Funiculus sociatus GB2-C1: one gene and its partner. The protein of the gene in region 2 interacts with the protein of the main gene of each other region in a pairwise test. Links are inferred from orthologs where the notes say so. Each region holds a gene or a part of one and is shown on either strand. Other genes may lie near its edges.

Evidence for each region.
Region 1: the proteins of mrdA (region 2) and NDI42_RS26165 interact in binary tests that used the Escherichia coli proteins (3 or more experiments, as listed by UniProt). The link is inferred for Funiculus sociatus GB2-C1 from one-to-one orthologs.

Annotation. Positions count from the first base shown.
Region 1 is NZ_JAMPKJ010000089.1:11,129-16,474, reverse strand. The notes cover bases 2,422-5,346. They hold NDI42_RS26165 (PBP1A family penicillin-binding protein), read right to left. Parts: upstream 4,882-5,346; coding sequence 2,962-4,881; downstream 2,422-2,961. Other genes in these bases: tyrS (tyrosine--tRNA ligase), read left to right, coding at 5,248-5,346; NDI42_RS26170 (DUF1825 family protein), read left to right, coding at 2,427-2,750. In the rest of the region: lepB (signal peptidase I), read left to right, coding at 431-997; NDI42_RS26180 (ComEA family DNA-binding protein), read right to left, coding at 1,156-1,713; NDI42_RS26175 (NINE protein), read right to left, coding at 1,777-2,157. UniProt on the Escherichia coli protein: Cell wall formation. Synthesis of cross-linked peptidoglycan from the lipid intermediates.
Region 2 is NZ_JAMPKJ010000077.1:4,353-12,076, reverse strand. What follows is about bases 1,973-4,852. They hold mrdA (penicillin-binding protein 2), read right to left. Parts: upstream 4,365-4,852; coding sequence 2,580-4,364; downstream 1,973-2,579. Other genes in these bases: NDI42_RS24740 (ABC transporter ATP-binding protein), read left to right, coding at 4,729-4,852; NDI42_RS24750 (DUF4335 domain-containing protein), read left to right, coding at 1,973-2,469. In the rest of the region: NDI42_RS24755 (DUF3038 domain-containing protein), read left to right, coding at 359-982; more of NDI42_RS24750, read left to right, coding at 1,075-1,972; more of NDI42_RS24740, read left to right, coding at 4,853-5,871; NDI42_RS24735 (ABC transporter substrate-binding protein), read left to right, coding at 5,976-7,193; NDI42_RS24730 (ABC transporter permease), read left to right, coding at 7,512-7,724. UniProt on the Escherichia coli protein: Catalyzes cross-linking of the peptidoglycan cell wall. Responsible for the determination of the rod shape of the cell. Is probably required for lateral peptidoglycan synthesis and maintenance of the correct diameter during lateral and centripetal growth.

The sequences.
Region 1 (5,346 bases), on a different replicon or contig from region 2:
CTACTGATGCTTGGGCAATACGGGAGGGATAGAAGCTTAAAATATTAAATTTTGCCTACGTTGAGGCACCTCAACCCAACTTACAATTATTTCTAACCCTCCCGTACTTGGCTTAAGTGAAGAGTAAAACAAAAAGAGTATTTGAAGGTTGAGAAATATTACAGCCTGCTGTAATCCAATGGATCTAAACCAGAGGTCGCGTGGTATGTTGGCTTTTGACCAAAATCGGTCAGACTGTTTTTATGGCTCTTAACGCCAAATATTTTTAGCTGAAACTTCTATGACATCTGAGGAAAAAGATTTTGCTACATCGAGTCCGGCGGAAGTGGGGCTTCCGGCTGTAGCTAAAGGAGATGCTGCTGCTGAGGATGGAGTCAATCTGAAGCTAAGCGAATCGAAGCTCGTTGAAGCAGTGGACTCCAAGGGTGTAATGCCCGGTGGAAATACGGGTAAGACTTCGCTAAAGTTGCGGATATGGCAGCAAGTGGCGGAAAACCTGCAAATTTTGCTGATTGCCCTTTGTTTGGCGCTGTTTATTCGGACGTTTGTGGCAGAACCTCGCTATATTCCTTCTGATTCTATGCTGCCGACGTTGCAAGTGGGCGATCGCTTGGTGGTAGAAAAAATCTCTTACCGTTTTCACGCACCTAACCAAGGTGATATTGTCGTCTTTGACCCTCCCCAAAAATTACAAATTCAAGGCTACGCCAAAGACCAAGCCTTCATTAAACGAGTGATTGGCACGCCCGGTCACGTTGTTAAAGTTAAAAATGGCAAGGTCTACCTGGATAACTCTCCGCTACAGGAAGACTACATCGCAGAACCTCCAGAATATAACTGGGGGCCAGGGGTGGTGCCTGAAGGCCAGGTGTTTGTCATGGGAGATAATCGTAATAACAGCAATGACTCCCATGTTTGGGGATTTTTGCCTCAGAAAAATGTCATTGGTCGCGCCTTTTTCCGTTTCTGGCCCGCCGGCCGCATTAGTCGTGCTTGATGGTCAGGCCAAAATACCCGACGGCTGTTGGCGGAGCCTGCGTGTTAGCGCTTAGTCGCGGCTACACAAACAAAGCCTGCTCTCGTCAGGCTTTGTTTGTGTAGCGCCATTTAGTCTGTTAGCGAAGCGGCACAAAGTACGCGCACTTTTGCTATTGACTAAAACCTCAGATAGTGCATTAGCTGCGCTGTCATCTGTCCAGGGAGTGATAGCCTAGTTTGAAAATCAGCCAGGTTGCGGTACGCTCCGGCGGCGCGACGATTTGAAAAGATTGCTCTGGCAAGAATCAAGTCAACACCTGGAAGAAGCATTAGCTGCTCGATAGATGCTGTGTTAGGATTCACCAGTTGCGGTGTGGAGGGACAATCGTCGTAGTAACAAAACCTCAAGAGTGGCTCCAGAGGTTTTAATCGCAATATCGGCATACTTAGTGCCGCAGCAATATCTTCTATACAGAGAAATTGTACTCCAGACTGGGCTAAGGAAACGAGCGATCGCGCTTGATGAATTGATAGCCCAGGTAGTCTCAGCCAGTCATCCACACTTGCCTGATTCACATCAATTTTGATACCAAGACTAACTGCGATCGCAATTTCTTCAGTAGATTGCAGCCGATAGTAAGGATCTCCCAAAATCCGCGCCCGGATTGACTGTCGGTTTGAGTTTATCTCTGGGCGCAGTCGAGTCGCCAATGGTAGCCAATCAAAAAGTGCCATTTTTTGGTAAATTTAGCGATCGCACCCAATATTTTAAAATTTTTCTCGCCTACTGACTTCTTTTTACCGCATTCGATCCAGACATTGGCGGCGCTTTTGCTCAAATTCATACTCTGAGATTAGCCCTTCTTGGCGTAGACTATCCAGTTGACGCAAAGCATCAGCGATCGCACTCACTGAGTTAGTCGCCACTCCAACTGACTCAGGGAGTGATTCTACACCTAAATTAAAATTCCGGTCAAATTCATCCCCATCTTGGAATAAATACCATATCCCTTCAATAGCGCTGGCAATTCGAGCGATAGGTGTTCCCCACGACAACAGTAAATAAACTGCTCCCCAAAGCGGCTGTCCCAGATAAAACTTGTGAAAGCCAGCAAACGGGATTATCGCTCCGGTAAATGCCAAAAGTGCGGCAACTTTTCGATTTTTTTGTGTCAACATTTTGAGGTAAACTCCTCTTTCCTCAAAAGACATAGCGATGCGCCTATAGCGCTACCGCAACGCTTCCCATCCAATTCCATGATAGGGATTTTCTTACTTTGGAGCATGAGCGATCACGATCGCGCTTTCAAGATGCCACCAGAGAACAAATCCGCCCATAATACGGAAAACCGAATATATCGTAAAGTTTGCACTGCATTAAAATGATACTCAAAGCAGTAAAACTTCCCCTGACTGGGGAAGCCCATTGACGGGAAGATAAAAAGGCTATGGGATTTTTTGACTCCGAAATTGTTCAACAAGAAGCCAAGCAGCTGTTTGAAGATTATCAATCCCTAATACAACTGGGAAGCCACTACGGTAAATTTGACCGCGAAGGTAAAAAGATTTTTATTGAGAAAATGGAAGCCATGATGGATCGCTATCGCATCTTTATGAAGCGATTCGAGCTATCTGATGACTTCATGGCTCAAATGACAGTCGAACAGCTTAACACTCAGCTTGGTCAATTTGGCATTACCCCAACTCAAATGTTCGACCAAATGAACCTCACTTTAGAGCGGATGAAATCCGAATTAGAAAAGCAAACATAACGATTTTGGATGCAAAAATTTTACTTTTTTCTGCCTCCTAAATTTCTCATTTTGTAGGTTGGGTTTTAGCTTGCTTCCGCCTAGCGGTACGAAAGTGAAACCCAACGCTAACTTTTTTGGATGCAACGATACAAGAATTTTAAGACTTTGGATTAAATCCAAAATTATCGGAGGCTGGGAAACTCCTTCGCCCCCGCAAAATCTAAAATTCTTATCTAGGGCGCGGAAACTTGTTAGGCGAGGGGAAGTAATTCACAGGAACACCACTCATAGCACTTGACATAAAATCGCGCCAGATGGGAGCCGCATATTCGCCACCCGTTATACCACCGCCTAAACTCCGGTTATTATCCTTCCCAATCCAGACAGCCGTAGAGAGTTGCGGGACATAGCCCACAAACCAAACATCTTTCTCAGAGGAAGTCGTACCAGTCTTACCAGCTGCGGGTCGTCCTATCTGTGCGTTTTTCCCGGTACCGCCAGTAACTACCCCTTGCAGCACGCTTGTCAGGGAAGCACTAGCCCACGGGTCTAAAACCAATCGGCGTTTAGGAGTATTATCGAGCAACACATTGCCACTACTATCCGTGATCCGGGCAATAACGGTTGGGGGAGAGTACCAACCATTACTAGCAAAAGTGGCATAACCGCCCGCCATTTCCAAAGGCGTAACACCAATCGCTCCCAAAGGCAAAGAAATTACAGGTTCAATCGGACTCTTAAAGCCAATAGTCCGGCAAATTTCAATCACCTTATCCAGTCCCACAGCCCGCCCAAGCTTCACAGCCGGAACGTTAGCGGAAACCATGAGTGCTTGGCGAATGCTCATCGCCCCAGAGAAACCACCACCGTAGTTTCGGGGAGAGTAATAGCCGCCACCATCCCGATAACTAACTGGCGTATCGAAGACGGTGGAGTAGGGCGTATACTTACCCGTAGCAAAAGCCGCGTAGTAAACAAATGGCTTAAAGGCAGATCCCGGCTGTCGGCGGGATTGGATAGCACGGTTGAACTGGCTTTTATCGTAACTGACCCCGCCCACCATTGCTTTTACAAAGTGCGTCCGAGGATCAACTGATACCAGAGCAATTTGGTTGTTATAAAGCCCGTAACTCTGAAGTCTTCTATGCCAACGACTCACCTTTTGTTCCGCCATACGTTGGAACTTGTAGTCGATGGTCGTCTGGATTCGCATACCGCCTTTTAGCACCGCATCCCGACCGAAGCGCTCATTTAACTCCGCAACAACCGCTTCTGTGATGTAAGGCAGTTCGCTGGTTTGCCACGAGGTCAGCTGACCCCGTTTAATTTCTTGCTTAACAGCGGCTGCTCTCTCTTGCTCAGTAATCCATCCCAACTCGCGCATCCGACCCAAAACCTGTGTTTGGCGCTGCTTTGCCTGCTTGTAGTTCCCGAAAATACTGTAATCTTCCGGAGCCTGAATCATTCCTGCCAACATTGCTGCCTCAGCTAAGTCTAGATCGGCGGCTTTCTTGTTAAAGTAGCTTTCAGATGCTGTTTGAACACCATAGTTGTTGTGACCCCAATACACCTGATTGAGGTACATTTCTAAAATTTGGTCTTTCTTAAAGATTTGTTCTAACCGAATTGCTAGCACCGCTTCGGCAATTTTGCGGCTCATTGTCCGCTTGCGAGACAAGAAAAGGTTTTTCACCAACTGCATGGTGATTGTCGAGCCACCCTCGACAACGTTGCCTTTTTCCCAGTTAGCTTTTAAGGCGCGACCAACGCTGTTGGGGTTAATGCCTTGGTGCAAATAGAAGTGGCTATCTTCAATCGCTAGAACCGCCCGCTTGAGTTCAGGGGAAATTTTATCAAGGGGTACGACTTCCCGATTGGCTTCTCCGTGGAGCGAAGCTAGGTGCTTGCCTTGAATGTCGTAAATGTAAGAAGTTTCTGTGGGGATGTAGCTGCGAAGAACCCGCACATCAGGTAGGTTACGGAAGCTGATAGCTAAACCAACCAGTCCCCCAGCGACAACCGAACTGGTCAGCATGGTGATGCCCAGGAGGGTTCCGCCTGTTGCTTTACCGACTCCCTGCATGAACTGAACTATCGGGGCTGATGGCTCTCTTCTCGGTTGTTTATCTTGAATAGTGCTAGACGACACGGTGATTTCACTTCCTCACTAAAAAAAATGTGGGACTTAGATGATTGGGCGACTGGTATAGCTTTGCTTATCTAGATTACAGAACTTTCCACTCGCGGCAGGATGGTGGGGACAATTTTAGCAGTGGCTGGAAAGGTGGTAAGCATTTGCGGTGGTCGCAAAACAAGATCGCTTTTGTTAAGTGTGACAAAAAAATCCTACGTTTACGTTTTAGCATCATAAGTGCAGCCCATTACTAAATTTTGTCCAGTTGGCATGGAGACTTTATACAATTTTTGCAAATTATAATAAACTTGTTTACCCTTGGATTTGCATAAAATACAAATATAGGGGTCGATTTCCACATCCGATTTAGTTTGGCGCATCATGACCGCTAGTGTATCCTCAAAAACGCCCCAAAACCTCACTTGGTTATATCGTGGGGTTAGTGAAATTTTCCCCGACCAGCCTGATTCTGATGACGCT
Region 2 (7,724 bases):
ATTCCCAGCGAAACTATACCCAGGATGTGCAACTATCTACCTGGAAAATCGTACACTAGAAGGTTGCACGGTTTCGGAGCATTTTTAACACTCAAAACACGCTTGCAGCAGTTATTGAGTTTCTCAGTGGTAGCTGTTTGATTCAATTACAGCCCAAGACAGCCATCCAACGGCCCGACCCGGTGACTCCAAATTTAGGATTAAGAGATCCTGATTTCTGTAAAATTGGGCTGTGCATATGAATTACTGGGTAGCCGATGGACACAAACTTAACAGCTAGAAGTCATTGAGTTCAAGCGTCCAATTTGTTTTAGATTGGTGCAAGCCATCAACCAGTTCAACAGCCCTGCTATTTGGAATGAATCGTTCTGTGAGCGTAATGCCATTAAATAGTCCTTTGCAAGAGTCAATGCCACTGATTCTGGACAGTCTCCCTGACCCACCAATCGCGTCTAGTGTGTGTCCGCGTCGAACAAGGACTAAGATTGACCTGATTTTACTGGCAATAGAAGCCCTGGAACTGGGGGGTTCTGAAGCAATGCTAAAAATATCCCAGGATCTGGAACTCCAGAGAGTTATCCAAAATCGGGTGAACCTCTGGCGATTGCGTAGCACCAACCCCCTGCGACGCTCTTATACTCGACGTTTGCTGACGTTTGTTGAAGCTAAGGCGCTGGTAGTAATTGCCTGCCACTTGGCGCGGCGGTTGACTGTCTTGATCCGACAGCTGCTATTTGCTTATCAACAACTCCGGGAAAAGCAGCTGCCCTTGGAACATCATTATCGCTTGTCTGAGTATCTGGAACGGTTCCGCGCCCACTTCCGGAGTCGGATGAATCCGCGTCGCGCTGCTGTCGCCATTTACAATTCTGATGACAAGTTGAACGAGTTGGCAATGGAGTTGTTGAGTGAGTTGCTATTCTGTACGGGAACGTCTGGAATGCAACGCTTTTGGAGCAGTTTGTTTGATGGCGAAGTGTGATTGGTCATTAGTCATTAGCTAATGGCTAATGGCTATTGGCTAATGGATCTTGAACAATTAGCAATACTTTAACTAACAACTAACAACTAAAGATGACTATTCGACGTCCGTACAGTCTGCCTAACTGCACGCTAATCCTAGAAGGGTTGAGCGATGGCACATCCGGTCAGGTGGATGCCCGACCATTAATGTCTATCCTGGTTAATGCTGAGTGCCGTTTTGCTGGTCAGGAGAAGCCGTTAACCGGGGGACGCGACTTTTTTGAAAGTTTGGTGATGGCAGTGAGTAATTATGCACAAGAATTTTTGAGTGGGGTTCCTCACTGGCACAACCTTCAGGACAAGCCGACAACAGTTCAGTTGCATAGAGTTAATGACCATCTGCACAGGTTAAGTGTTGAGATGCCAGGAAGTGCTGGCGACTCGAACACAGCAGGTGTCTCGACTGCTAACTCGGCTAGGCAAGTGGATTTGACCACGGTGCAGCTGTTTGATTTGGTGGATGCGGTGGATCAGTTCTTGGCGGATAGCAGGACGCTACCAGACATAAACCTGTCAATTGCGCCTGTTCCTAAGCGCTATGCTAAGGCGGAAGTGCCAGTGGCACAGCGCGCGGCACCAGCAGCAGTAGGGGTATCAATTTTGGGGGTGGCAGCGATCGCATTCTTTGTGATACCGCCTCCCAATGTCGAGCCACCTAAAGATTCCTCCGCGCAGCCGAATGCCAGCGCCACAACGCCTGCTAGTCCCGTAGCTTCGCAACAGCCAACTATAAGCCCGACACCAGTAAGCGCTGATGCGACGAATCTGGAATCTCTGCTGACATCAGTGCCAGAAATTACCGATCCTACCCAGCTGCGGGCTTTGGAACGGAGACTGTATGACAAAATTGCCCAGACGTGGTCTGGGAAGCGCCGCCGATTTAGCGAACAGTTAATTTATCGCGTCGGCGTGGGCCAAGATGGAGCGATTGTCGGTTATAAACCAGTCAATGTAGCAGCACGCGATCGCGCCTCTGACACGCCACTGCCAGAATTGCTCTACATCCCAGCCGGAGGAAGCACTTTTAGAAGCAGCGATCCTATCGGTCAGTTCAAAGTTGTGTTTACCAGAACAGGCGTTCTGCAAGTCAGTCCTTGGCGTGGCTACACAGGCGAACCCAGCTTAGGGCCACAAATTACCGATCCGACCCAACTGGAGAGTTTAAAAACTCAGCTAGAAAGTCAAATCAACGGCAACTGGAAAAAAGAAAGTGTCGCCTTTCCGCGTAACTTAGTCTATCGAGTTGCTGTGAACAAAGACGGCGTGATCGCGGACTACGAACCGTACAATCAGCCTGGCTATGATTATGTCAAGCAAACTCCGCTCCCTAACTTAGTCAACGCGAACCAAAGCGCCACAACCCTCCCCCAAGAAGAACCTCTGGCTCAATTCCAGGTGGTATTTAAACCCAACGGTGTTGTTGAAGTGGAACAATTTCGGGACTAGGGGCTAGGGACTGGGGACTGGGAACTGGCGACTGGGGACTGGGAACTGGCGACTAGGGACTAGGGACTAGGGGCTGGGTAAGAGTCCTTCCAATCCCCAATCCCCAATCCCTACTTCTTTGGCTTCTTCACCTTGAAATAAGCCTCTAAAACTTGTCGTACCATCGGGGCTGCCACCTTGCCGCCGCCGCCGCCAGAGTGTTCTGCAAAGGCAACAACCAAAATAGTCGGCTTGTCCGCAGGCCCATAGGCACCAAACCAAGCATGAGACAATCCCGGTGGAGCCTCTGCTGTACCACTCTTACCCGCAATTGGGGGAAGCTCTGGCACATTCACACCTTTACCAGTGCCGCTAGTTACCACCTGCCGCAGTCCTTGACGTAACACCCGCAGCGTTTCGGGTTTCATGTTCAAAGATTTTCGCCAATTTTTGGACTCTTCATTATCCTTGAGAACGTGAGGCTTGACCCGATAACCACCATTAGCAGGAACGGCAAACATCACAGCAACTTGTAGCGGTGTCGTTTGCAAGAACCCCTGACCAATAGACATATTCACCGTGTCTCCAATTGTCCATTCCTGCTTCAATCGCTTCTGCTTCCAGGTATCATCTGCAACCAGTCCCGGTAATTCTTCTGTCCCTAACTCAATCCCGGTTTTTTCACCAAAGCCATACTGCCGAGTCCAGTGAATTAAGGTTGGGCCGCCTATACCTCTGCCAATTTGGTAAAAGAAGGTATCGCTACTCATGGCAAGTGCACCGACAAATCCTAATGGGCCAAATCCGGCATGATTCCATTCACCAAACCGAATCCCACCAACGGTTAGGTAAGGATAGGTTGCCAATACTGTATTTGGAGAATACTTGCCCGATTCGATAGCAGCAGTAGCCGTGACAATCTTGAAGGTACTTGCTGGGGGAAAGACTCGTAAAGCGCGGTTAACGAAGGGGTTGCCCCTACTTTGCACTTTCCTCCACGTCTCAGGCGTGATCCGCTTAGAGAAAACATTGGGGTCGAAGGCTGGGCGGCTGACCATCGCCAAGATAGCACCATTGTTCGGGTCCATTGCTACGATCGCGCCTTTGCGATCGCCTAGCGCTTTCTCAGCTGCCTTCTGGATATCCAGATCCAGCGTTAACTGCACATCCTTCCCAGCTCTGGCTTTTTTCTGCCCCAAAATCCGCTGTACATGACCCGCACCATCCACCTCAACCTGCTGACCGCCCCATTCTCCGCGCAGCTCTTTCTCAAAAGCCGCCTCCACGCCCATCTGACCAATCACATCACCCAGGCGATACCCTTCATCTCTGCGCCCTTGCAGTTCTTCATCGTTCATTTCACCCGTGTAGCCTAAGATGTGAGCGGCTACTTCCTTGTTGGGGTAGTTCCGTACCCCTTCAATATCCACCTCTACCCCCTGTAGTGTGCTTCTGTACTCTTCTAGGGCTGTGATTTGTGCCGGATTGATGTCGCGGGCAATCCGTAGCAGTGAGGTAGAGTTATAGCCTGCTTTTTCCACCTGCTTTTGAATTTCGCTCTCAGGAATATTTAAAAGCTCAGAGAGACTCTTGCGGGTCTCAGGCCACGGTTTCTCTTTTTGGGCAATAGGCCACAGAAAAACTGAGTGAGACAGTCGGCTACTTGCCAAGATTCTACCCTTGCGGTCGAAAATGGTTCCCCGTGCTGGCTGTTTCGGAATCAGACGAATCCGGTTGTTTTCTGCCAAGGCGCGATTGCGATCGCCCTCAACCATCTGCAAATACACCAAACGAGAGCCAATCCCACCCGCTAAGAGCGTGGTAACGAACAGCATAATAATGACAGACTGAAATTGTCTGCCCACAGAACGGGTGGTTGATTGACGCCCAATTGAGGAAGGCTGGATTAAGGTCATAGAAGCAAGATGTCAGTTTATTAACTTTAAAAGGGAAACGAATGAATTATTGTAGTTTGGAGTAGTTTCCAGTAGCGATCGCCTCTACATAGTTTATCGCCACGCCTTACTAAAGGAGACGGCGCAGGCGGACAAAAGGCGACAAGGGAGAATTTTTCACTCACACTCAATCCCCTCCTCCCCTCCTCCCTAATCCCCACTACCCGGTGAGCAGAATAGCAAAATTTGAATCTAATAGCTGATCAGGATGGCGCGACAGCTAAAATAAACCAAAGTCATAGCTCTATTTTCAATTGAGCATCCCTAATCAAAGCCTTCACAAAACTCCAAACTCTGTGGAACCTCGCTGCTGGGAAACATTAATATGTCTCAAACTTCTGTCAAAGAACAACGCTCTCCGGAGACTACAGATGAACTGGATGTCGAACTCCGCAAGGTTTTTAAGGTATTCAATGGAGAAACAGCAGTTCGTGGAGTTGACTTAGACATCCACCGGGGAGAATTTTTTAGTATTCTCGGCCCCTCTGGCTGTGGAAAAACTACAACCTTGCGTTTAATGGCTGGGTTTGAGACTCCCTCAGCGGGAGAGGTACTGATTCAGGGACAGTCAATGAATCACGTACCGCCCTACCGTCGTCCGGTGAACACTGTGTTTCAAAGCTATGCTCTGTTTAGCCATTTGAATGTTTGGGAAAATATCGCCTTTGGGTTGCGGATTAAAAAGCTGTCAAAAGCAGAAATTGCCGACCGCGTTCAAGAAGCTCTCAAGCTAGTGAAAATGGAATCCTACGCTAACCGTTACCCAGGACAAATGTCTGGCGGACAGCAGCAACGAGTAGCTTTAGCGCGGGCGTTGGTGAATCGTCCAGCGGTGATTTTGCTGGATGAACCTTTGGGCGCACTCGATTTGAAGCTGCGTAAACAAATGCAGGTGGAGTTGTCCAATTTACATCAAGACTTGGGCTTAACTTTTGTGATGGTGACGCACGACCAAGAGGAGGCGTTGAGTCTTTCTGACCGAATTGCTGTGATGCGCGGGGGTAAGGTTGAGCAAATTGGCAGCCCTAGCGAAATCTACGAGTGTCCCCGGACACCATTTGTGGCGGATTTCATTGGCGATACAAATCTGTTTGAGGGGCGCATCGAAGCGTCTGATTATTCGACCATCAATATTGTCACTAACAGTGGACAGAAGATTGTGGTGCAGCCTCCTGAGCCTTGGAATACCAGTGGTACGCATCAGGAGGTTGTGGTAAGCGTGCGTCCAGAGAAGATTCAGCTAAGCCTGTATCCCCCAGCTAGCCTGGGCAATTGCTTTGAAGGGCGGCTGAAGCACATGATGTACATGGGAACTCATGTTCATTATGTGGTGGAATTATTGTCAGGCGATTGCTTGACGGTAAGGCAACCGAACACAGTAGGAGCCGAAGTTGCCCTCAACACTCCTGTTTATGCCCACTGGTCTACTACAGATTGTTTGGCAATGAATGCAGGAATTAAAAATTAAAAATTGCTTCATTCCCGTTTCTTTATTGTTCCTTTTTGCTATTAACTCCTGTGCCTCCAACTGCTCTACCAAAATTTCCCAGGCAACTAAAACCTTTTTGGAAAATGTTTTCGACACATGGATCTTTAAAGCAAGCGATTGCTAAGGCTTTGAAAATCCAGAATCCGAAATCACGCGATTTGGGAAGAATCAATCTCCCCAAAAATTGCTTCAAAATCCAAATCCAAAATGGTATAACACGACGGAAATTTTTACAGAACTCAGCCGCTGCTAGCCTGGGACTAGGCTTGTCCGGTTGCGGCTGGACGCTTGCCAAAGTGCGCTCAGCACCAGCCAATTCAGAAGGTTCCAGCAAGTTGTTGTATATCTACACTTGGGCTGGTTACACAGATGATAATTTGCTAAATCGCTTTACTAAGGAGACGGGAATCAAGGTCATTGCAGATGTCTTTGATTCCAACGAAGCGATGTTAGCCAGACTTCAGGCGTTGGGAGGTGGGGAATATAGCATTATTTACCCATCTGACTATACGGTGAGAAAGATGGTAGATTTGGGTTTGCTCAAGGAATTAGAGCGATCGCGTTTAGTTGGTCTAGATCGGCTTGTTCCCCGATTCCAAAATCCAATTTATGACCCAGGAAACCGTTACAGCATACCTTTGAGCTGGGGAACAACGGGTCTGATTTACAATACACAGAAGCTGAAGCAGCCACCTGAAGATTGGAACTATCTCTGGGACAACAAGCAGACACTCTCAAATCGAATGACGTTACTTTCTGATGTTCGGGAAGTGATGGGTGCTGTCTTGAAAATGATGGGATATCCTTACAACTCAACAGACCCTCAGCAGATTAAACAGGCGTATGAAAAATTAGTAATCCTGAAACCCGCGATCGCTTCCTTCACTACTGATGCTTGGAAAACTCAAATTTTAACAAATGATTTGCTCCTAGCTATGTGTTTTTCGGCAGATGCTAATGAAGTCATCCCAGAAAACAAAAACTTGGAATATGTAATTCCTAAAAGTGGTTCTTCGCTGTGGACAGATACGTTAGTAATTCCCGTCACAGCGCCCAATCCAGAAGGCGCTTATGCCTGGATGAACTTTTTGTTACAACCCGATGTTGCTGCCCAAATTTGCGAACGCTTAAGCTTCGCAACACCCAATCAAGCTGCTATCAATCTCTTACCAGAAGAAGTCCGCAATAATCCGATTTTGTTTCCCCCAGAATCGCGGCTAGAAAATTGCGAAGGTGTCGCACCTATTGGAAAAGTTGCCGAAGTTTATGAAGCCTACTGGACTCGATTAACAAGTGCGTAACCCATTTTAGATTTTGGATTAAAGAGTTATTAGTCCAGTCAGGCAGGTTGTACTTCTGATATAGCAATCCCAACTCATTTATGAACTTATTTCTTTCCTGCTCCAGTCGTGACTGGGCGGTTCCTTTAAAAGTAAAATAGGATTGCTATAGTATTTGGTTTTAACAGTACAATGCTTAAATTTATAAAAATCTAAAATCCAAAATATTATTTAACTATTCAGTCCAAAATCCAAAATCAGATTGTGTCTACCCCAACTTCCCCTTCTTCTATCCCCAATCCCACTCCATCTGATGGAGTTTCCGAATCACCAGTTCTGATGGGCAGCAAAACCCGCCCAGGCTTAAATTGGTTGGAACCAGTGGCGTTGCTTTTGCCATCTGGTATTTGGTTGGCTTTGTTGCTAGTGCTGCCAACTTTGGTGATTTTTGAGCTAAGTTTAGTCCCCGGAATTCGACCAGGGGATGTGGTTAATCCCAGTGGGCTTGATAATTATGCTCTAGTATTTCAGCCAGTTTACTTGCAGGTAATA